3 regions of the Mesorhizobium sp. M4B.F.Ca.ET.017.02.2.1 genome follow, and region 1 is predicted to be linked to each of the others. Evidence: predicted binding sites of a transcription regulator. Region 1 holds the regulator's gene; each other region holds the start of a gene.

The links. Region 1 encodes PhoB, which activates phosphate uptake and scavenging genes when phosphate is short. Its sites were predicted from a motif close to TGTCATNNANCTGTCAT; they were not measured.
Region 2: the regulator PhoB is predicted to act here: its motif matches at 1,188-1,204, upstream of EN738_RS09450 (YdcH family protein).
Region 3: the regulator PhoB is predicted to act here: its motif matches at 2,398-2,414, upstream of EN738_RS08300 (DUF1045 domain-containing protein).

Annotation. Positions count from the first base shown of each region.
Region 1 covers NZ_RZOF01000023.1:25,364-33,118, forward strand. Annotated here, with positions in the region: gene EN738_RS05325 (substrate-binding domain-containing protein) at 443-1,471, shown strand; gene pstC (phosphate ABC transporter permease subunit PstC) at 1,613-3,073, shown strand; gene pstA (phosphate ABC transporter permease PstA) at 3,070-4,386, shown strand; gene pstB (phosphate ABC transporter ATP-binding protein PstB) at 4,402-5,226, shown strand; gene phoU (phosphate signaling complex protein PhoU) at 5,250-5,957, shown strand; gene phoB (phosphate regulon transcriptional regulator PhoB) at 5,977-6,666, shown strand; gene EN738_RS05355 (ROK family protein) at 6,670-7,755, opposite strand, start outside.
Region 2 covers NZ_RZOF01000051.1:17,578-25,332, reverse strand. Annotated here, with positions in the region: gene EN738_RS09460 (IclR family transcriptional regulator) at 1-798, shown strand, start outside; gene EN738_RS09455 (YdcH family protein) at 829-1,032, opposite strand; gene EN738_RS09450 (YdcH family protein) at 1,275-1,454, shown strand; gene ispG (flavodoxin-dependent (E)-4-hydroxy-3-methylbut-2-enyl-diphosphate synthase) at 1,787-3,037, shown strand; gene EN738_RS09440 (lytic transglycosylase domain-containing protein) at 3,043-3,897, shown strand; gene EN738_RS09430 (response regulator) at 4,137-6,473, opposite strand; gene EN738_RS09425 (hypothetical protein) at 6,582-7,109, shown strand; gene EN738_RS09420 (zinc-dependent alcohol dehydrogenase family protein) at 7,116-7,755, opposite strand, start outside.
Region 3 covers NZ_RZOF01000042.1:20,115-27,869, reverse strand. Annotated here, with positions in the region: gene phnN (phosphonate metabolism protein/1,5-bisphosphokinase (PRPP-forming) PhnN) at 1-466, opposite strand, end outside; gene EN738_RS08305 (alpha-D-ribose 1-methylphosphonate 5-triphosphate diphosphatase) at 463-1,602, opposite strand; gene EN738_RS08300 (DUF1045 domain-containing protein) at 1,652-2,359, opposite strand; gene iolB (5-deoxy-glucuronate isomerase) at 2,509-3,321, opposite strand; gene EN738_RS08290 (DUF3329 domain-containing protein) at 3,336-3,548, opposite strand; gene iolE (myo-inosose-2 dehydratase) at 3,615-4,529, opposite strand; gene iolD (3D-(3,5/4)-trihydroxycyclohexane-1,2-dione acylhydrolase (decyclizing)) at 4,572-6,416, opposite strand; gene iolC (5-dehydro-2-deoxygluconokinase) at 6,441-7,755, opposite strand, start outside.

The DNA of each region.
Region 1 (7,755 bases):
CCGGGCATCGAGCCGAAACAATGGCGGCATCGGATTCGCTCCCCCGGTTACGGGCGGGAGCAGCGACCGCCGGCTAGAAACAGCGTCGACTCTACCCCAACGGACCTGTTTTCGGCGATGGCTCGGCCATGATACGCTCTGGCCAGGGGCAACGCGCTCTCGTCCGGCTTTTCTTTTCTCGGCGGCCGAGGCTCGTGCCGCCGAGGGCAGGGCGGGCCTCCAGAATCGCGCAAGTCCCTGATTCCCACGGCAAACCGCCGTTGCCTCGCCGAGGGCTGGCTGCCAGCCGTTTCCGGCGAGCCGGTCAGGCGTTACCGGGCTGACACGAAACTGTCATGCGACTGTAATAATCGGAAGCTATTGGCCTCACCGGGCGCCGATGGACAGCGGTGCCAAGAGTCCATCTTTCGAAGAGACCATCTTCCGAACAGGAGCAGGCCACATGAACAAATTTCTCCTCACGGCGTCGGCCGCCGCGCTTGCGCTGGCCGCGTCGTCCGGCTTCGCCGCCGCGCGCGACCAGATCCAGGTTGCCGGGTCGTCGACCGTGCTTCCCTATGCCAAGATCGTTGCCGAGCAGTTCGGCGAGACCTTCACCAAGTTCAAGACCCCGGTGGTCGAGTCCGGCGGCAGCGGCGCCGGCATCAAGGAATTCTGCAAGGGCGTCGGCGAAGACACCATCGACATCGCCAACTCCTCGCGCCCGATCAAGAAGGACGAGATCAAGTCCTGCGCCGACGCCGGCGTGAAGGATATCCAGGAAGTCCGCATCGGCTATGACGGCATCGTCTTCGCAACCGACATCAAGGGCCCGGACTGGGCGCTGGTTCCCGCCGACATCTACAAGGCGCTGGCCGCCAAGCTCGTTGTCGACGGCAAGCTGGTCGACAATCCGAACACCAAGTGGAGCCAGGTCAACCCGAAGCTGCCCGACTGGGACATCGCCGCCTACATCCCGGGTGAGAAGCACGGCACGCGCGAAGTGTTCGAGACCAAGCTTCTCGACGCCGGCTGCGACAAGGCTGCCATCAAGGCCACCGGCATCAGCGACGACAAGGAAATCGGCAAGACCTGCATCGCCATCCGCAAGGACGGCAAGGCTGTCGACATCGACGGCGACTACACCGAGACGCTCGCCCGCATCGACTCCAACAAGACCGGCGTCGGCGTGTTCGGCCTCGCCTTCTACGAGAACAATGCCGACAAGCTGAAGGTCGCCAGCGTTGAAGACGTCGTGCCTTCGACCGAGACCATCGCCAGCGGCAAGTATCCGGTTTCGCGCCCGCTGTTCTTCTACGTCAAGAAGGCGCATCTCGGCGTCGTTCCGGGCCTGAAGGAATATGTCGAATTCTTCCTCGACGACCAGATGATCGGCCCGGAAAGCCCGCTTGCCGAATACGGCCTGGTTTCGGCTCCCGACGCCGAGCGTCAGTCGCAGCGCGACGCCTTCGCCGCCGGAAAGACCATGTAATCAAGCTTAGGGCCGGGGCGCGGGATTACCTGCGCCCCGGCCTCTTCGCCCGCCGCAGTGGCGGTGGCGACCGGAGCGTGATCCCGAAATGGGACCGGACAAGATCATGCTCGAACGAGGGATTTCCCCTGGGGTGGGTTCATGTCGTCCATGCTCGTACTTGCCATAGTCGCCGCCATCGGCGTGGTCGCATTCTTCATTGGCCGCCAACGGGCCGTGGCGCAGGACAATGGTTCGGTGAAGCCGCATTCGCGCGCCCATTATCACGGCTGGTGGGCCTTCCTGCTCGCCGTGCTGCCGGCCCTCCTGCTGCTTGCCGTCTGGAACATCGGTTCCTCCGTCTATCTCGAGCGCCACATCCACGCCGCCTTGCCCGAGCGCACCGCCGACAGCGCGGTCGCCAGCGAGGCGCTCGATGTCAGCCTGGTGAAGAGCCTCGCCAAGGGGCTGCGCCAGCTCGATGCAAACACCCAGCTTCCCGCCAGTTTCGCCGAATTGCAGCCGCTGCTCGCCGCCAAGGGCGTGGCGCTGGCGACGGACACCCAGGACTACATGATCCCGATCGCCGTCGAGGCGAATGCGGTGCAGGACCGGCTCGGCCTGGTCGGCGCCGTCGTCACGCTCGTGCTGTCGATCGCCGGCGCCTTTTACGCGCTCCGGCAAGTCGCGCCGCGAGCGCGCGCCAGGAACAATGTCGAGCGGCTGATGCTGTGGGGGCTGCTGGCGGCCTCAACCATCGCCATCCTGACCACGGTCGGCATCGTGCTTTCGATGCTGTTCCAGACGATCCAGTTCTTCGACAGCGTTTCGCCGGCGAGCTTCTTCTTCGGCACCGTCTGGGATCCGCGCTTCGCCGCGGCCGGCTCGGGCGGCAGCCAGGGCCAGTTCGGCCTGATCCCGCTCCTGTCCGGCACGCTCTACATCGCCTTCGTCGCCCTGCTGGTGGCGGTTCCGGTCGGTTTGATGTCGGCCGTCTACATGGCCGAATACGCCTCGCCCAAGGTGCGCTCGGTGGTGAAGCCCGCGCTCGAGCTGCTGGCCGGCATCCCGACCATCGTCTACGGCATTTTCGCCGTCGTCACGCTGGGGCCGTTCCTGCGCGATCTCTCGGCGGCGCTGACGGGCGGTTCGCCCTTCATCCAGGGCCAGAGCATCTTCACCGCCGGCCTGGTCATGGGCGTCATGCTGATCCCGGTCGTATCCTCCCTGTCGGACGACATCATCACCGCGGTGCCGCGCGCCATGCGCGACGGCTCGCTCGGCCTCGGCGCGACGCGCTCGGAGACGATCAAGCGGGTGATCCTGCCGGCCGCGCTGCCCGGTATCGTCGGCGCCATCCTGCTGACCGCCTCGCGCGCCATCGGCGAAACCATGATCGTGGTGCTCGCGGCCGGCGTCGCCGCCAATCTCACCGCCAATCCGTTCGAGGCGATGACCACCATCACCGTCAAGATCGTCAACCAGCTGACCGGCGACCTCGAATTCAATTCGCCGCAGACGCTGGTCGCCTTCGCGCTCGGCATTACGCTGTTCGCGCTGACGCTGGTGATGAACATCGTCGCCCTCTACATCGTGCGCAAATACCGGGAGCAGTACGAATGACCGATATCCCGCTGGATACGATGGTCCGGGCCGCGGCTCCTGCGCGCCGCGACATCGGCCTCAAGGCCCGCTACGCCGCCGAACGCCGGTTCCGCATCTATGGCGTGCTGGCGATCTCGGTTGGCCTCGCCTTCCTCGCCATCATGCTGATCACCATCGTCTCGAAGGGCTACACCGCCTTCTGGCAGACGACGGTGACGCTGCCGATCAATTTCGACGAGAAGATCATCGATCCTTCCAACAAGCGCGCCACCGATCCGGACGTGCTGATCAAGGCGAACTATCCCAAGCTGGCCGACAAGGCGCTGATGGCCAAGCTCGGCATCGATCCCGCCAACAAGCCGATGGCGCTGAAGCTGAAGGGCTTCCTGTCGGAGGGCGCGCGCGTGCAATTGCGCGACATCGTCGTCGCCGATCCGTCGGTCATCGGCACCACGCGCAACGTCGACATCCTCGCCGCGGCCAATCTCGATTCCGCCTTCAAGGGCCAGATCGACCTCAACGTCGAGGAAGCGCGCCGCAAGGTCTCGGACCAGCAGATCGCCTGGATGAACCAGCTCAAGGGCGACGGCACCATGGCCGAGCATTTCAACAAGGGCCTGTTCACCTATGGCGCCTCCAGCCGTCCGGAAACGTCGGGCATGGGCGTGGCCATCATCGGCTCCTTCTACATGATGGTGATCGTGCTGCTTCTGGCGCTGCCGATCGGCGTCGCCGCCTCCATCTACCTGGAGGAATTCGCCAAGAAGAACCGCTTCACCGACCTGATCGAAGTCAACATCAACAATCTGGCGGCGGTACCGTCGATCGTCTTCGGCCTGCTCGGCCTTGCCGTGTTCATCAATTTCCTCGGCATGCCGCGCTCGGCCGCCTTTGTCGGCGGCCTGGTGCTGACGCTGATGACGCTGCCGACGATCATCATCGCCACCCGCGCGGCGCTTGCCGCAGTGCCGCCGTCGATCCGCTCGGCGGCGCTCGGTCTCGGCGCCTCCAAGATGCAGATGGTGTTCCAGCACATCCTGCCGCTTGCCGCCCCCGGCATCCTCACCGGCACCATCATCGGCCTGGCGCGCGCACTCGGCGAGACCGCGCCGCTGCTCCTGATCGGCATGGTCGCCTTCGTCGCCGACTATCCAAAGACGCCATTCGATCCGGCGACAGCGCTGCCGGTGCAGATCTACATGTGGGCCAACGAGGCAGAGCGCGCCTTCGTCGAGCGCATGTCGGGCGCGATCATCATCCTGCTCGTCTTCCTCATGGCCATGAACATCACGGCGATCGTGCTCAGGCGCCGCTTCGAACGGCGCTGGTAAAAGAAGGCATCTGGTATGAACATCATGACCGAACAGTCTCTTGAAAACGCAGTGGGCGACAAAATGAACGCCAAGTCGAACGAAGTGATCAAGATGCGCGGCGACAAGGTCGGCGTGTTCTATGGCGAGAAGCAGGCGCTGTTCGACGTCAATCTCGACGTCCGCCTCAACCAGGTGACGGCGTTGATCGGTCCTTCGGGCTGCGGCAAGTCGACCTTCCTGCGCTGCCTCAACCGCATGAACGACACCATCGATTCGGCGCGGGTGACCGGCAAGATCACGCTGGACCAGGAGGACATCTACGACAAGAGCATCGACGTCGTCGAGCTCAGGGCCCGGGTCGGCATGGTGTTCCAGAAGCCGAACCCGTTCCCGAAGTCGATCTACGAGAATGTCGCCTACGGCCCGCGCATCCATGGGCTGGCCAAGCGCAAGGCCGACATGGACCAGATCGTCGAATCCAGCCTGAAGAAGGCGGCGATCTGGAACGAGGTGAAGGACCGCCTGCACGAGCCCGGCACCGGCCTATCCGGCGGCCAGCAGCAGCGCCTGTGCATCGCCCGCGCCATCGCCGTCTCGCCGGAGGTGATCCTGATGGACGAGCCGTGCTCGGCGCTTGACCCGATCGCCACCGCCCGCGTCGAGGAGCTGATCGACGAGCTGCGCCAGAACTACACGATCGTCATCGTCACCCATTCGATGCAGCAGGCGGCGCGCGTGTCGCAGCGCACGGCGATGTTCCACCTCGGCTACCTGGTCGAGGAGGGCGCCACCGACAAGATGTTCACCAACCCCGACGACAAGCGCACCCAGGACTACATCACCGGCCGGTTCGGCTGATTTCCAAGCACGAGGACAGGATCATGGGTGAACATCATACGGTTGCGTCTTTCGACGAGGATCTCGGCGCCATCAGCAAGCTGATCTCCGACATGGGCGATCTCGCCCGCTCGATGGTCGCCGGCTCGACGCGGGCGCTGCTCAATTCCGACAACGCCCTGGCGCAGCGCGTGGTGTCCGACGACGCCATCATGGACGCGCGCCAGCGCGAACTCGACGACCGCGCCATCACACTGATCGCCAAGCGGCAGCCGATGGCCAACGATCTGCGCGCCGTGGTCGGCTCGATCCGCATGGCGGGCGACCTCGAACGCATCGGCGACCTCGCCAAGAACATCGCCAAGCGCGTCGGCACCGTCGGTCTCAGCGTCACGCCGCGCGACCTTTCGCATTCCATCGACGGCATGGCGCAGCTGGTGCTGATCCAGGTGCAGGGGGTCATCGAGGAGTATGCCGCCGCTGATGCCGCGGCGCTTGCCAAGCTCCGCAACGACGACGAGCGCATCGACGTTAAATACACCTCGGTGTTCCGCGAACTTTTGACCTACATGATGGAAGATCCGCGCAACATCACCGCTTGCACGCATCTGTTGTTCTGCGCCAAGAATCTGGAGCGCATCGGCGACCATGTCACCAACATCGCCGAGAACGCCTACTACGTGCTGACCGGCCAGCAACTGCCCGCCAATCGTCCGAAGCTGGACGAGACGGCGATGTCGGCGCCGGCCTGAGAAGAAGGGTGACGGGCCGATGATCGCGCCACGCATCATGGTGGTGGAGGACGAGGAGCCGCTGGGGGTGCTGCTCCGCTACAATCTTGAATCGGAAGGCTACCAGGTCGAGGTGGTGACACGCGGCGACGAGGCCGAAATCCGGCTGCAGGAAAACGTGCCCGACCTCCTGGTGCTCGACTGGATGGTGCCGGCGGTTTCCGGCATCGAGCTCTGCCGGCGCCTCAGGATGCGGCCGGAGACCGAGCGGCTGCCGATCATCATGCTGACGGCGCGCGGCGAGGAAAGCGACCGGGTGCGCGGCCTCTCCACCGGCGCCGACGACTATCTGGTCAAGCCGTTCTCGACGCCGGAGTTCATGGCGCGCGTCAAGGCGCTGCTGCGCCGCGCCAAGCCGGAAGTCCTGTCCAGCATGCTGAAGGTCGGCGACATCGTGCTCGATCGCGAGTCGCACCGGGTGTACCGCAAGAAGAGCGAAATCCGGCTCGGACCGACCGAGTTCCGCCTGCTCGAATTCATGATGCGGCATCCCGGCCGGGTGTTCTCGCGCAGCCAGCTGCTCGACAATGTCTGGGGCGAGACGATCTACATCGACGAGCGCACGGTCGACGTGCATGTCGGCCGCCTGCGCAAGGCGGTCAACAATGGCCGCATGCCTGACGTCATCCGCACCATCCGGGGCGCGGGCTACGCGATCAGGGAAGATTGACGCTCAGGCCACGTTCTTCCCGGTGGCGCCGCCTTTCACCTGCACGCCCGGCGCGAAAATCTCCTGGTCGACGAAGGTCAGTGCGCGCATGGCGCAGCCTTCGCGGATGAGCGGCAATTCGTTCGGCTCGGTGTCGAAGGAGATCGACTTCGAATGCTGGCCGCCGGCGGTCTGGGCGATCGCCTCGCGCAGCGCCGGCTCGATCAGATCGAAGGCGGCGGCGCTGACGCCGACCATGGCGACGGGAGCTGGATCGATCAGCGCGAACAGGCTGCCGAGGCCGAAGCCGAGCGCCTCGCCGGCCTTGCGGTAGGCCTGGCGCTCCGGGCCGTCGCCGGCGCGCGCCCTGGCGGCGAGCGAGCGCATGTCGGCGTCGCTGACATCGACCGGCTCGGCGTCCTCGCCCATCTGCTTGGCATTGCGCCAGATCGCATAGTTGCCGGCATAGGCCTCGACGCAGCCGCGCCGGCCGCAGCGGCAGAGCGCGCCGCCCGGCCGGTGGATCATGTGGCCGAATTCGCCGCCGGAGGAATGGGTGCCGGTGAACAGCTCTCCCTTCAGCACCAGCCCCATGCCGATGCCGTGCGAGAGCAGGATGGCAATGAAGTCGTCGCGGTACCGCTCGGGATCGCGCCACTGCAAGGCCACCGCCATCATGTTGCAGTCATTCTCCATGGTGGCCGGAACGCCAAATTCGGCTTCCAGAATGTCGGCGAAGGCGATGTCGGTCTGCGGCGTGATCGGCGACCACAACATGGCGCGGGCATGGGTGTCGGTGATGCCCTGGATGCCCATGGCGATGCGGGCGACGCCGCGGACGTCGAGGTCGGGATCCTCGAAACGGCGCCGGACGATGGCCACGCATTCGCCGATCAGCTCGTCGCGCGGCATGATCGCCGTGTCGAGGCGGCGCTGCTCCTCGGCAATGACCTGCCCGGCATAGTCGATGACAGCGACGGAAAGGAAGTTCAGCGACAGGACCACCGTCATCACCGCCGTGGCTTCCGGATTGAGGGCAAGCCCGACCTGCGGCCGGCCGCGCTTCAGCGAAACAGCCTCGTTTGGCTTGCTCTCGGTCAGAATGCCTTC
Region 2 (7,755 bases), on a different contig from region 1:
CAAGATGGCGAAACACTCGCGGAGTGGCAGACCGGAACGGACGAGGAGAAGCCCGCGAACTCACGCGAGAAGGGCCTCAACCGGGTGCTGCACATTCTGGACTTCCTGCACGCCACCCAGCGCGCGATCGGCATAGGCGAGCTGGCCAAGGGGGTGAACGCGCCGCGATCGACGACCTACACGCTGGTGCGCGAGCTGGTCGACGCCGGGCTGCTGGAGCTGACCGGCGACGGCAACCGGGTCTATTTCGGCAAGAAGCTCTACCTCTATGGAATGGCCTATATGCGCGGCAACGACATGCTGCGGCGCGGGCGGCAGGAGGTCGACACGCTTTCGCACGAGACGGGCGAGACATCCGAATTGTGCATGCTGCAGAGCGGCCGCTACACGATCATCCATTCCAGTCCCGGCACGAGGCCGTTCCGCATCAGCTCGGCCACCGGCCTGCAGATACCGCTCCCCTGGACCGCTTCCGGCAGGCTGCTGCTTGCGGGCTTCGACCGGGACCGGATCGAAGCCATGGTATCCGAGGCCGACCTCATCCTGCCGGATGGCCGCAAGCTCAAGCTCGACGATTTCATCGACGACATCGGCAAGGCGCGGGCCACCGGCTATTGCGTGACCTCCGGGCTCGTCGACGCCTACACCAAGTGCCTGGCAGCGCCGGTATTTTCGGCGCCGGGCAAGGTCGAGGCAACGATGTGCCTTGTCGTTCCGATAGACACATCCGAGGAGCGGACAGCCGAACTCATCGCTCTGCTGCGCGAGCGCGCGGCACGGCTGTCGATCGCGGCGTGAGCCGATCGGGCCGGGACGCCCGGCCGCGCGTCAGGCGATGATGTCGGGGATGATGCGGTCTTCCAGCGCCATCAGCCGGTCCTTGAGGAAGAGTTTCTTCTTCTTCATGCGCTGAATCTGCAGGGGGTCGCAGCCGGTGGCGATCATCGCATTGATGGCGGCGTCGAAATCGGCGTGTTCCTGCTTCAGGCGGGAAAATTCGAGCCGGATCTCGGCCTGTTCCTGTTCGGACATTCTCTACCGTCTGCACGTCTGCGGCGCCCAAGAGATGGGCCTGATTGGGCGGGGCCGGTGGGATTTTGCAACCGGCGGGCCGCTCATATCACATTTCACATTGTCGTGGAATGCTACCACGCGGCATTCGACATCGAGATCGGTTGGTGGCAGAGTGTCATCGTGCTGTCACAGATGCGGACTGGCGGTGGGCGCATTTTGGCGGCTGCAATCGAGGAAAATCATGAAAGGGAGAACCAATCATGTCTCTTGCATCCCATCTTGATGAGTTGCAGCGGAAACACGGTGACATCGAGCGCGAGATCACCGATGCGATGAACCATCCGTCGGTCGACGACCTCGAAATCGTGAATCTCAAGCGGCGCAAGCTGGCAATCAAGGACGAGATTGAAAAGCTGAAGGCGAAACCGACGACGCACTGACGCTCCTTTAACAAAGCCGCGCCGCCTTTGGTGCGATCATCTCTCCGGTGGCAGCCTGTCGCCGGAGATGTTTCCTTCTTTATCCCGATAAAGGTTCCCACGGCTTAAGGCATGCGGATCGCGTGCCTCGGGCGCCATATGTCGGACCGTTCTCGCCATTCATCTCTGGCATGCGGGTGGCCGGCAGCCGGCCGCCGCGGTGCGCAACGGTCGCATCGCCGCCCCGCCAATTTGCGGCTTCCGCTCGGCCGTTGCCATTGACAAGCCATCTTTGCTCCTCCACCTCATGCCCGGACCCTTGAGCATACTGCTCTGAGCAAAAGGCAGCCGGCATGACCGGATATTTTTCCTCTCCCTTCCCGCGCCGGACATCGGTCGGCGTTTCCGTCGGCGGCGTGGTCGTCGGTGGCGGCGCGCCGGTCGTCGTGCAGTCGATGACCAACACCGACACCGCCGACATCGACCAGACCGTCGCCCAGGTCGCGGCGCTGCACCGCGCCGGCTCCGAGATCGTGCGCATCACCGTCGATCGCGATGAAAGCGCCGCCGCCGTGCCGGCCATCCGCGACCGGCTGGCGCGGCTCGGCATCAATGTGCCGCTGGTCGGCGATTTCCACTATATCGGCCACAAGCTGCTCGCCGATCATCCGGCCTGTGCCGAGGCGCTGGCCAAATACCGCATCAACCCCGGCAATGTCGGCTTCAAGGACAAGAAGGACCGGCAGTTCGCTGCGATCGTCGAGATGGCGATCAAATACGACAAGCCGGTGCGCATCGGCGTCAACTGGGGCTCGCTCGACCAGCAGCTGCTGACGCGACTGATGGACGAGAACCAGGCCCGGGGCTTTCCGCTGACCGCGCAGGAGGTGACGCGCGAGGCGATCGTGCAGTCGGCGATCCTGTCGGCCGAAATGGCCGAGGAGATCGGCCTTGGCCGCGACAAGATCATCCTGTCGGCCAAGGTCAGCGGCGTGCAGGACCTGATCGCCGTCTACGCCGAGCTTGCCACCCGCTCCAACCATGCGCTGCATCTCGGCCTGACCGAGGCCGGCATGGGCACCAAGGGCATCGTTGCCTCGTCCGCCGCCATGGGCATCCTTCTGCAGCAAGGCATCGGCGACACCATCCGCATCTCGCTGACGCCGGAGCCGAACGGCGACCGCACCCGCGAGGTGCAGGTGTCGCAGGAACTGCTGCAGACGATGGGCTTTCGCCAGTTCGTGCCGATCGTCGCGGCCTGCCCCGGCTGCGGCCGCACGACGTCCACCGTATTCCAGGAACTGGCGCAGAACATCCAGGCCGACCTGCGCAAGAACATGCCGGTGTGGCGCGAAAAGTATCCCGGCGTGGAAAACCTCAAGGTCGCGGTGATGGGCTGCATCGTCAACGGTCCGGGCGAATCCAAGCATGCCGATATCGGCATTTCGCTGCCCGGCACCGGCGAGACGCCGACGGCGCCGGTATTCGTCGACGGCAAGAAGGCGGCGACCTTGCGCGGCCCGTCGATCGCCCAGGATTTCGAGAAGATGGTCGCCGACTATATCGAGCAGCGCTACGGACGCGGCAAGGCAGCGGCAGAGTAGATCCGATGCGGCGTTTCCTCAGGGCGACGCTGATCCTGTTGTGCGGGGCAGGCTGGGTGACCATCGCTCAAGCCGATCCGCCGCCGTCGGCCAAGCAGCGACTCATCGGCAAGGTCTGCAATCTGATCGAGGCGCATGCCGTCGGCAACGGCCTGCCCAAGGACTTCTTCGCCCGGCTGATCTGGAAGGAAAGCCGCTTCGATCCCAATGCGGTGAGCCCCGTCGGCGCCGAGGGCATTGCCCAGTTCATGCCGGGCACGGCCAAGATGCGGGGACTGGCCAACCCCTTCGACATCGAGCAGGCGATCCCCGCCTCGGCGAAATACCTTGCCGAGATGAAGGTCAGCTACGGCAATCTTGGCCTTGCCGCCGCCGCCTACAATGCCGGCGAGAACCGGGTGTCGCGCTGGCTCGGCTCCGGCGGCTTCCTGCCGATGGAGACCGAGAGCTATGTCTTCGATGTCATGGGCGAGGCGGTCGACAAATTCTCGGATAGTTCCTATGCCGGCAAGATCGAGCCGCTCGATGCCAAGGCAAGCTTTGCCGCCGCCTGCCGCAAGCTGCCGGTGATCATGTCGCAGACCGTTGCCATGGCCTCGATCAACGTCAAGCCCTGGGGCGTGCAGGTGGCCAGCAATTTCCGCCGCAGCGCCGCGGTCGGCCAATGGCTGAGGGTCAGGAGCCGTTTCCCGGCGCTGCTTTCCAATCATGATCCGGTGGTAAGCCGGGTGCGTACGCCGATCGGCCGGCGCGGCATCTACGCGGTGCGGATCGGCGCCGACAGCCGGGGCGAGGCGAATGGCATCTGCCAGAAACTGCACGGCGTCGGCGGCGCCTGCCTGGTGGTGCGCAATCGGTAAGGTAGGGCAAGGATTTGGAGAGGTCGGCGGGACAGCGCCCCCCTCTGTCCTGCCGGACATCTCCCCCACGAGGGGGGAGATTAGCCGCTTCGTTGATTGCGTTCGTCCCTCAACGCTGAAGATTGGCGAAAGCCGTGATGACAGCTAATCTCTCCACCCGTGGGGGAGATGGCCGGCAGGCCAGAGGGGGGCGCGAAGGAACTCGGCGGTAGGTTGTTGGTCGCAATCAGGTCCTAGCCTCACGCCGTCTTCACCGCCACCGTCTCGCTGAGCCAGGTGCCGATCTTGCTGCCGAGGCGGTCGGGCGAGATCGGCTTCGGCAGATAGTCGTCCATGCCGGCCTCGATGCACTTTTCGCGGTCGCCCTTCAGCGCGTGCGCGGTGACGCCGATGATCGGCGTGTGGTTGCCGCTCTGCCGTTCGATCTGGCGGATGGCGCCGGTCGCCTCGTAGCCGTTCATCTCGGGCATGGAGACATCCATCAGGATCAGCCTCGGCCGCAGCGCCTTGTACATCTCGACGGCCGTGCGGCCATTGCCGGCGATGCGGTAGCTTAGGCCGAGACCGTTGAGGATCTGGCCGAAGACCAGCTGGTTCACGTCATTGTCCTCGGCGATCAGGATGTCGATCGGGCCGTTCGCGGCGGTAGCCGGTTCCGGTGCGGCGGGCGCCGGCATGGCCGGACCGCGGATGACGGTGAAGGCGGGTGCGGGCGCTGCCTGCGGGGCGACCGCCTCGCGGACGAAGCGTGCCTTGCCGACCTGCGAGCGCGCCTTCTGGATGACCGAGATGACGGTGCCGAGCAGGACGGCCGAGCGCGCCGGCTTGGTCAGATGCGCGGCGATTCCGAAATCGATGACCATCTTGCCGAAATCGACCTGGTCGACCGAGGTCAGGATGACCACCGGGATTGCGGACATGCGGCTGTCGGCGGCAATCGCCTTGGCGACGTCGGCGCCGTTCATGCCCGGCATCTGATAGTCGAGGATGATGCAGTCTACGGCGGCGCCGAGCTGGCTGGCGCGATCGAGGAAGGCAAGGCCGACGGCGCCGCTTTCGGCGGCGGCGCAGTCGAAGCTCCAGCTTCGCAACTGCTCCAGCAGAATCTCGCGGTTGACCGGGTTGTCGTCGATGACCAGCACGCGGGCGCCGGTGACGTCGACCGGCACGATCTCGTCGCGCGAGTCCTGGCTGTGCGCCGGCAGCGGCACGGCGAACCAGAACACCGAGCCGCGGCCGATCTCGCTCTCGACGCCGATCTTGCCGCCCATCAGGTCGACAAGGCGGGCGGCGATCGCCAGGCCGAGGCCGGTGCCCTCATGACGGCGCGTCGAGGAGCCGTCGACCTGCGCGAACTTCTCGAACACGTTCTGCAGCTTCTCGGCCGGAATGCCGATGCCAGTGTCCTCGACGCGCACCTTGAGCTGGACGACGCCGTCCGTCACCTCGCCGCCGACATCGACCAGCACGTGGCCCTTCTCGGTGAACTTCACCGCGTTGCCGACCAGGTTGGTGACGATCTGGCGGAAGCGCCCGGCATCGCCGACGACGAAGGACGGCAGGCGCGGATCGACACGGACGATGAGCTCGATGTTCTTCTCGGCGACCCGCGCCGACACCAGCGTGGCCACATCCTCGACCGCTTCCGCCAGGCGGAAGGGCGCCGGGTCGAGCATCATCTGCCCGGCATTGATCTTGGAGAAGTCGAGGATGTCGTTGATGATGGTGAGCAGCGCGTTGCCGGACTTGACGATGACGTCGGTGAAGGTCTTCTGGCGCGTCGTCAGTTCGGTCTTGGCCAGAAGCTCGGCCATGCCGAGCACGCCGTTCATCGGCGTGCGGATCTCGTGGCTCATATTGGCCAGGAATTCCGACTTGGCGCGGTCGGCCGCCTCGGCCTTGAACAGCGAGGCGGCGGTCTCGGCGAAGGCGCGGCGGATCGCCTTTTCCATCGGCCTGAAGACCCAGAAGGCGACGATGGCGAGCACGGCGAACAACAGCCCGCTCGCCCACAGAAGCAGCCTGTCGCTGGCGGCGTCGGCCAGATGGCGCTCATTGTCCATAGCGGTGCGGACGCGAACCAGCATCGGCTGGGCAAACAGGTCGTTCTGGTTGCGGATCTCGCGGTAGCTCCATTCATCGACCTTCTGCGCCACCGACATCAGATTGAAGTTGCGCACCATGTCGCGTGCCGACCAGAACAGGTCGCCGTTGACGGACGTGGAATCGAGGTCGTTGAGGGTGCTCTTCGACAGGCGCGGTCTGATGGCGGCTAGCTGGGCGGTCAAGGCCTCGATCTCGCCGGAGAGCCGCTCGGAATGGCCGCGCGCCGACGCCACCAGCCCATCGCGCGTCTCGGCGCGCCAGGCGGTGCCGGTGGTCTCGGCGAAATTGGTGGCGTTGCGCAGATCGCGGCCGAAAATGACCAGATTGCTGCTCAGCGCGTCCACGTTGTGACGGAAAGAATTGACCCGGTTGAGCGCGAACATGACCGCGGTGGAGGCCAGCGCGAAAATCAGCAATCCCGAGAGATAACGGACCCGGATCGACCGGATGAAGGAAGAATATTCCGGCATGCGCAACCCCAACACATACGCATAATTTTAATTGTCGGGATTACGCTTGATTTACATTAAGATTTCGTTCGCGCGGCAGTCGCCGCGCAGTTTGCTGAGGACGTCAAAATGCGGGCATTGCGCTTTTCGGCGATCGGCTTCGCTTCTGTGCTGCTGTCGACCTTCGCCTGGTGGGTCGCCGCCCCAAGTGGCGCGGCGGCAGCCACGACCACGAACCTCCGAGAATTGTGCCGCCAGGTGAAGAACGACGACACGATCCGCCCCTATTCGCACGACCTTTACGACGGCACGGCCAAAGCGTTCAAAAAGCTGTTTCCGGACGCCAAAGCCGCGCCGCAGGAGTCCGAATTGCAGGCACAGGCCAGCTATCGCTGCATGAACGGCAAAGTGCTGGTCTGCTTCGTCGGCGCCAACCTGCCTTGCGCCAGGATGAACGCCTCGCGCGACAATCCCGGCGCGGATGAATTCTGCAAGGCCAACCCGAATGACGACGTCGTGCCGGCCTTCGCGACCGGCCACGACGCCGTCTATTCGTACAAATGCCGGAACGGCAAGGCGGAGGTCACCGGCAATCCGTGGCAGCTCGACAAGCGCGGTTTTGCCGCCAAGCTGTGGACCGTGCTTCCCGGCAACTGAAGCCGGCTAAACGGAAAGCATCACCTTGATCGCGCGGCGCTCGTCCATGGCGCGGTAGCCTTCGGCGACTTCCGCCAGCGGCAGCAGCAGGTCGAAGACCTTGCCGGGCTTGATCCTGCCCTTGAGCACGCGGTCCATCAGGTCGGGCAGGAAGCGGCGGACCGGCGCCGGGCCGCCGAGCATGCGCTTCTGGCCGAAGAACAGGCGCTGTCCGTCCAGGGAAACGTCATGCGGCACGCCGACATAGCCGATGGTGCCGCCGGGTCGCGAGACGGCCAACGCCTGGTCGAAGGATTCGGCCGTGCCGACGCATTCCAGCACCGAGTCGGCGCCGACGCCCCTGGTAAGGTCCTTGATGCGCGCCACGCCGTCCTCGCCGCGCTCGGCCACGATGTCGGTTGCGCCGAACTCGCGGGCGAGTCTCTGGCGGCTTGCGTGGCGGCTCATGGCGATGATGCGCTCCGCGCCCATCTCCCTCGCGGCAAGAACGCCCATCAGGCCGACGGCGCCGTCACCGACCACGACCACGGTCGATCCTTGCCGCACCTCGGCCGCGTCGGCCGCATACCAGCCGGTGCCGAGCACGTCCGAGACGGCCAAGAGGTCAGGCACCAGTTCGGCCGGTGGAACCTCCGCGGTAGCCACC
Region 3 (7,755 bases), on a different contig from region 1:
GCGATTCGCGGCCGCGCGCGGCCAGCCGCTCGGCGAGGATTTCCGGCGTCGCGGTGATCTCGACCACCGCCAGATTGGCGTAACGCTCGCGCAGCGCCGGAATAACAGACCGCGAGACGTTGGCGACGGCGACATGACCGTTGGCGACCGCCCAGTCGACATCGGCGGGCAGGCCGTAGCGCAGGCCGTGGGCGTCCCAGCACAAGGCGAAGGCGCCGTCGGCCTCGGCCTCGGCGAAGGCGGCATCGGCCAGCGTATCGTGGTCCTCGCTCGCCGCGTCGCTCGGGCGGGTGATGACGCGGCGCACGAATTCGAGCCGCGTCTCGTCGGCGAAGCGGCCCTTTGCATAGCCGATCACCGTGTCCTTGCCGGCTCCGCTCGGACCGACGACGGCGACGAAGACGCCGTTGCGGATCGGAAATTTCTCGGCCGACAATTCGCGTTCGAGCAGGGCCGAGACCATCATGCGACCCGGCGCCCCTGGCGCCAGACGGTGCGCACGACCGGCACATGATCGTCGACGCGCACGCGCACCAGATCGGCGCGCCGGCCCTCCTCGATCACGCCGCGGTCACTGAGACCGACCGCCTCGGCCGGGTTCTTCGAGACCATCGCCACCGCCTGCGGCAGGGAAATGCCCTCGACCATATCGCCAAGGAAGAATGCCGACTGGATCAGGCTGAAGGGAATGTAGTCGGACGACAAGATGTCGAGCAGGCCCTCGCCGGCCAGCGTGCGGGCCGAGACGTTGCCGGAATGCGAGGCGCCGCGCATGACGTTGGGCGCACCCATCAGCACGCCGAGGCCTGCCGCCTTGGAGGCCCGCGCCGCTTCCTCGGTGGTCGGGAACTCGGCGACGCGCACGCCCTGCTCGATCGCTTCCTCGACATGGCCGGCGGTGGCGTCGTCATGGCTGGCCAGCACAATGCCGCGTTCGTGGCAGGCGGCGGAAATGAAGATGCGGTTCGGACCGGAATTCATCGCCGATTCCGCCATGCGCTTCTCGCAGAATTTCTGGAAGTCGCGATCGGAGAGCTTCAGCTTGCGCTGGTAGTAATAGGCATAGGTTTCGAGATTGACGAACTGGCGCTGTCCTGGCGCATGGTCCATCAGCGACGCCAGTTTCACCCGCTCGTCGGTCTCGAAATTGGCGAAGGCCTTCAGGCAGTCCGGTGCCGAGACCTCGCAGCGCAGATGGATGAAATGGTCGGCCCTGAGCCGCTCCTGCGCGACGCTGTCCTCAATGGCGTCGGCCAGCTTGCGGATGTCGGCGGAGGTGAGGTCGGCGTCCTCGTCCATGCCTACGCGCAAGGCATCGAGCACGGTGGTGATGCCGGCGGTTGCCACCTGCGCGTCATGGGCAAGCACGGCGGCAATCGGGTTCCAGCGGACCTTCGGGCGCGGCGCGTAGTGACCTTCGAGATGGTCGGTGTGCAGTTCCACCAGGCCGGGGATGATGTAGTCGCCGCCCATGTCCTCGCCGGCGCGGGCAGCGCCCGGGTCGATGGCGGCGATCAAGCCGTCGCGCAGCACCAGCGAGCCCTCAACGATCTCGTCGGCAAGCACGATGCGGGCATTGGTGAGAACGGTCTCGGCGGTCATTTCAAATCGTCCTTGGTAATCAGGCAGTTTGGTCTCAAGCAGTTTGGTCTCAGGCAGTTTTCCGGGCCGGGCGGCGTCCTAGCGCGTGGTGGGACAGCACCATGAACGGGGCGCCCGGTTCGGTTTCGACGAACAGCGTCAGCGCTTCGACCGGCACCGGCCGCAGCAGCACTTCCGTGAACAGGCTGTCGATTGCTGCGCGCAGACGAGGGCTTTCCTGTGACGCAACGCGGCCGGACAGCGTCATGTGAAAGCGGAAGGTTTCGAAGACGTAGGGGTAGCCCCATTGGCAGAGATTGCGGAACTCGTCCGGCTTCAGCGAGTCGGGGCTGCGGCGCTCGATCTCGGCCTCGGTCAGCGGCGCGCGGAAACGGTCGAAGGCGAGCACGACATCGCCGGCGAAGCGGTTGAGCGCCGGCACAGGCGCTTGCGGCACCAGCGCGAAGAAGCCGTCGATCTGGCCGACGACGAGGCGCGGGATGGTAACCGGCTGGGCCGCCTCGGCGAAGCTGTCGAGCGCCGCGCGCAACGTGGCTTCGGTCTCGTTCTCAGCCAACCTGAAGGGCGCCTTCAGCGTCGCGTGAAAGCCGTAGCGGCGGGCCGAGGCGGTATGGAAGGCAACTTCGGCCGCCGACAGCTCACCCACGGCCTCGACCGGCCGGGTGGCGGCGCCGAACGGGTCGCGTCCCAGCCAATTGGCGGCGATCCGCGCCAGCGGCTCGTCCTGGCTTGGGGTGAAATAGATGGCGTAGCGCATGAGAAGTCCTCGTCAGACCGTTGCCATAGGTGATTTCCATGACGGATTGACGAAGCTTACGATGGTTTTCGATGGCAAATCGGCCAGGCAGGTCCTTAGCCGACGATTTTTCCGTGCTGGACCAATGGCTTCAGCGCAATGCAGGAGGCTCAGGCCTTCATCAGCCATTCGTGCTCGGGCGCGTTGTGGAACTTCCAGGTGCGCTTCGGCCCGGCCATGACGTTGAGATAGTAGAGATCGTAGCCATGGCAGGCGGCGCACGGGTGGTAGCCCTTCGGCACCAGCACCACGTCGCCGTCCTCGATCGCCATCGCCTCGTCCAGCTCGCGCTCGCCATTCCTGCCGGCGTCGGTATAGACGCGCTGGAAGGCAAAGCCCTGCGGCGGGTTGAGGCGGTGGTAGTAGGTTTCCTCGAGATAGGACTCGGCGGGGAGGTTGTCCCGGTCGTGCTTGTGCGGCGGATAGCTGGAGGTGTGACCGCCCGGCGTGATGACCTCGACCACCAGCAACGAGTCGGCCGGCTTGCCTTCGGGCAGGATGTTGGTGACGTAGCGCGTGTTGGTGCCCTTGCCGCGCACCTCCTGGCCGAGATCCCGCGGAGCGATGACGCGGGCCGGCAGGCCGCCGCCCAGGCCGGGAGCCGAGCAGACGGCGAGTTCCAGCTCGGTGTCGGCAGTCACCGACCAGTTGGACCCCTCAGGCACATAGACAGACCATGGCTTGCCCTCGAAGGGCGACATGCGCTCGCCGAGCAGGCCGAGATCCGTGCCGGCGGCGGACGCCTTGCCCTTGCCGGTGACGAAGACCAGGCAGACCTCGCGGTCGGCCGTTTCACCCGAAGCCGTCTCGCCCGCTTTCAGCCGATGAAGATCGAAGCCGACATAGGTCCAGCCGGCGCTTTGCGGCGTGACGTGGGCGACGCGGCCGTGGCCCCTGTCGGCCTTGACGAGCAGTTTGGACATTTTTGTCTCCTCAATCATTCCTTCGGTTCGGCCGGAGGCTTGGCCTCTTCGGCCGGCTTGTAGAGATAGAAGAACTGCCAGACGGCATAGCCGGCGAAGCCGAGCGCGATGACGCCCCAGAAAGGCGTACCGGAAGCGAACTCGATCACCGACCAGGCCAGGCAGACAGCCACCACGGCGATGCGCCGCCACAGCGGCCGGAAGAACGGGTGCTCATAGTCTTTCATCGCGCGCCAATCCCGGATTTAGCCAAAGCGCATCAGATAGACCGGGCGCCCTGACTAATCCACCGTTCAGGCCGGAAAACCCTGCGTCTCCACCGTGTAGCCGGCGGCGCTCATCACCCGCATCAGCTCCTTGTAGCCGACCTGGGCCATCCTGAGCGGAGGGTTTGGCTTCGGATCCTGCTCGGCCTCGACGACGAACCAGCCTTCATAGCCATGGTCGGCGAACCGCTGCACAATGGCGCCGAAATCCAACGACCCGTCGCCAGGCACGGTGAAGGCGCCGAGCGCCACGGCATCGAGGAAGGACTGCCTGGTGCGGTCGAGTCTGTCGATCACGCCCATGCGCACGTCCTTCACATGGACGTGGTTGATGCGCTTGTGGTGATTGTCGATGGCGCGCAGCACGTCGCCGCCGGCGAAGGCGAGATGGCCGGCGTCGAGCAGCAGCGGAATGCCTTCGCCGGAGTGGCGCATGAAGGCGTCAAGCTCCGGCTCGGTCTCGACGACCGCCGCCATGTGGTGGTGGTAGGACAGCGGCATGCCCTGCTCGGCGCACCATTCGCCGAATTCGGTCAGGCGCCTGCCATAGGCCTTCATTTCGTCGCCGGAGAGCTTCGGCTTGGTGGCGAGCGGCTTCGAACGGTCACCCTGGATGGAGCGGCCGACCTCGCCATAGACGATGCAGGGCGCGTTGACCGCCTTGAACAGGTCGATCATCGGCTGGATGCGGTCCTTATTCCTGGCCATCTCCTCGTCGACCAGCGTGCCGGAGAACCAGCCGCCGCAGAGCGTGACGTCGGCTGCCTTCAGGATCGGCAGCATTACTTTGGGATCGTCGGGAAAGCGGCGGCCCTTTTCCATGCCGGTGAAGCCGGCCGAGCGCGACTGGCGCAGACACTCCTCCAGCGACACGTCATCGCTCAATTCCACCAGATCGTCGTTCCACCACGCGATGGGGGACATGCCCAGTTTGGCTTTCAAGTCGTCACTCCAATGTCAGTTCGTTGCGAGGCGGACGCGGGCTCAGCCCTGCCGGCTGCCGACGGCTTCCTCATATTTCTTGCGCGCGGCGTTGACTTCGCGTCGCGCGGAGACTTCCGGCACGGCGACGTCCCACCAGTGGCCGCCGGCCTCGGTCGAGACCAGCGGATCGGTGTCGATGACCAGCACGGTGGTCTTGCTGTTGCCCTTGGCCCTGGCGAGCGCCGTCTCCAGCTCGGCGATCGAGGCCACCTTCTCGGCCGTCGCGCCGAGGCTTGCCGCATGGGCGGCGAAGTCGACATCGGGCATGACCTCGTGGCGGGAGTCCTTCAGGAGATTGTTGAAGTTGGCGCCGCCGGTCGCCATCTGCAGCCGGTTGATGCAGCCATAGCCACGGTTGTCGAGCAGCACGATGGTGAGTTTCAGCCCCAGCATCACCGATGTGGCGATCTCGGAATTGAGCATCAGGTAGGAGCCGTCGCCGACCATGACGACGACCTCCTGATCGGGCTTGGCCATCTTGACGCCGAGACCGCCGGCGATCTCGTAACCCATGGTCGAGAAGCCGTATTCGGCATGATAGGAGCCGGGCGCGCCGGCCTGCCAGAGCTTGTGCAATTCGCCGGGCAATCCGCCGGCGGCATGCAGCAAGGTGACGCCCGAGCCCATGGCGCGCTGCACGGCGCCGATCACCTGCGCGTCGGACGGATAGGCGGCATTGGTCGAGGCCGTGACCTTGGCGGCGGCAGCCTGCCACTCCGTCTTGCCCTTCAGCGCATTGTCGGTCCAGGCGGACGGCGCCTTCCAGCCCTTCAAGGCAGCGGACAGTTCCGCCAGCCCTTCGGCCGCGTCGGCGACCAGCGGCAGCGCCCAGTGCTTGCCGGCATCGAAACCTTGCGTGTTCAGCCCGATGATGGTGCGGCCGGCATTCTTGAACAGCGCCCATGAGCCGGTGGTGAAATCCTGCAGCCTGGTGCCGACGGCGAGCACGACATCGGCCTCCTTGGCCAGCCGGTTGGCGGCGGACGTGCCGGTGACGCCGACCGCCGCCATGTTGAGCGGATGGTCATCGGGGAGCGAAGATTTGCCGCCCTGCGTCTCGCAGACGGGAATGCCGGCGCCCTGCACCAGCTTGGCCAGTTCGCCCGAAGCCTGCGAATAGAGGACGCCGCCGCCGGCGATCACCAGCGGCCTTTTCGCGTCCTTCAGCGCCGCGACGGCGGCCGCCAGTTCGTTGCGGTCCGGACGAACCCGGCGCGGCATCCAGAGGCGCTCGGCAAACAGGCTTTCGGGATAATCATAAGCCTCGGCCTGCACGTCCTGGCAGAGCGACAGCGTGACCGGGCCGCATTCTGCCGCATCGGTCAAGACCTGCATGGCGCGGTTGAGCGCCGGGATGACCTGCTCCGGCCGCGTGATGCGGTCGAAATAGCGCGACACGGCGCGGAAGCAGTCGTTGACGCTCGCCGTACCGTCGGAAAAATCCTCGGCCTGCTGCAGCACCGGATCGGGCAAGCGGTTGGCGAACACATCGCCCGGCAAAAACAGGACAGGCAACCGGTTTACGTGTGCCAGGGCTGCCGCCGTCACCATGTTGAGCGCGCCTGGTCCGATCGAGCTGGTCGCGGCCATGAAGCGGCGGCGGAAATTGGCCTTGGCATAGGCGATCGCCGCATGCGCCATCGCCTGCTCATTATGGGCGCGGAAGGTCGGCAATTCGTCGCGCACCTGGTAGAGCGCCTCGCCGATGCCGGCGACATTGCCATGGCCGAAGATCGCCCAGACGCCGCCGAAGATGGGCACTCGTCTGCCGTCGATCTCAGTCATCTGGCGCGACAGGAAGCGGGTCACAGCCTGCGCCATGGTCAGGCGTACGGTCTTCGTCATGTCGTTTCCTCCGGCTTCCGTCTGTTATGCCGCCTTGCGGCCGCGCGCGGCAAGCCATGCCTCGGTCAGCTGCTGGAAGCGCGACGCCATGTCGGCGACCGCCTCTTCATCCGACATCCTGCCGGCCAGCCATTGTTCGGCGGCGTTGATGAAGATGGTGCGACCGACGGCGAAGCCCTTGACGACGGGCGCGTTGGCCGTCGCGGCAAAGGCCGCTTCCAGTTCGTCCTGCGGCGCCTCGAGCCCGAGCAGCACGACACCGCGGCACCATGGATCGTTCTTGACGATCACCGCCTCGATCTTCGCCCAGGCGCTTGCCGAAGCCTGCGGCTCGAGCTTCCACCAGTCGGGCTTGATGCCCAGCGCATAGAGTTCCTCCAGCGCGCGCGGGATGGTGGTGTCGTCGAGCTTGCCGTGCTTGCCGGCGATGATCTCGACGAGAAGCTCCCTGCCCACTTTCCGCGCGGCTTCGAACAGGGTCCTGAGCTTCTGCTGCTGCTCCAGCTTCAGCGCCTCGGGGTCGTCCGGATGATAGAAGCACAGGCATTTGATGCAGTGCTCGACCGGCCAGTCGATCAGCTGCGAGCCGATGTCCTGCGAGAATTCGAAGCGCAGCGGCCGCGAGCCCGGCAGTTCGACCGGACGGCCAAGCCAGGCGAAGGGATGGCGGGCGAATTCGAACATGGCGTCGCGGCCATATTTCTCGTCGAGCAGCATGCCGTAACCGGCGCGGCCGGCGGCGACCCTGGCCGCCGCCTTTACGGTCAGCACCTTGAAATCCTCGATGCGGGCGGCGTCCGCACCGGTCTTGGCGGCGACGTCCTCGAGCTGGACGCGGTGGTCGCAGGCGAGCGCCATCAGCGAGGGGATGTCGCGCCGGCGCGTCGTCGCCCAATGGATGTGATTGATCGCCTCGTCCTTGCGCAGCGCAAGGTGCTTGCTGCCGTGCTTGAGGAAATACTGCAATTCCTCGAAGGTCGGATATTCCGGCGCGCAGAGCAGGCGCGAGACGGCGAAGGCGCCGCAGGCATTGGCCCAGGTCGCCGCCGTGGCGAAGCTCTCGCCGCCGAGCCAGCCGCGCAGGAAGCCCGACATGAAGGCATCGCCGGCGCCAAGCACATTGTAGACCTCGATCGGAAAGCCCTTGCCGACAACACCGTCCTCGAGGTCGTCGCTGATCGGCCCGTCGTAGACGATGCAGCCCATGGCGCCGCGCTTGAGCACGATGGTGGCGGAGGACAGCGAGCGGATGGTCTTCAGCGCGCTCAGGCAATCATCGGCGCCCGAGGCGATCATGATCTCCTCTTCGGTGCCGACGATGAGGTCGCAATCGGGCAAC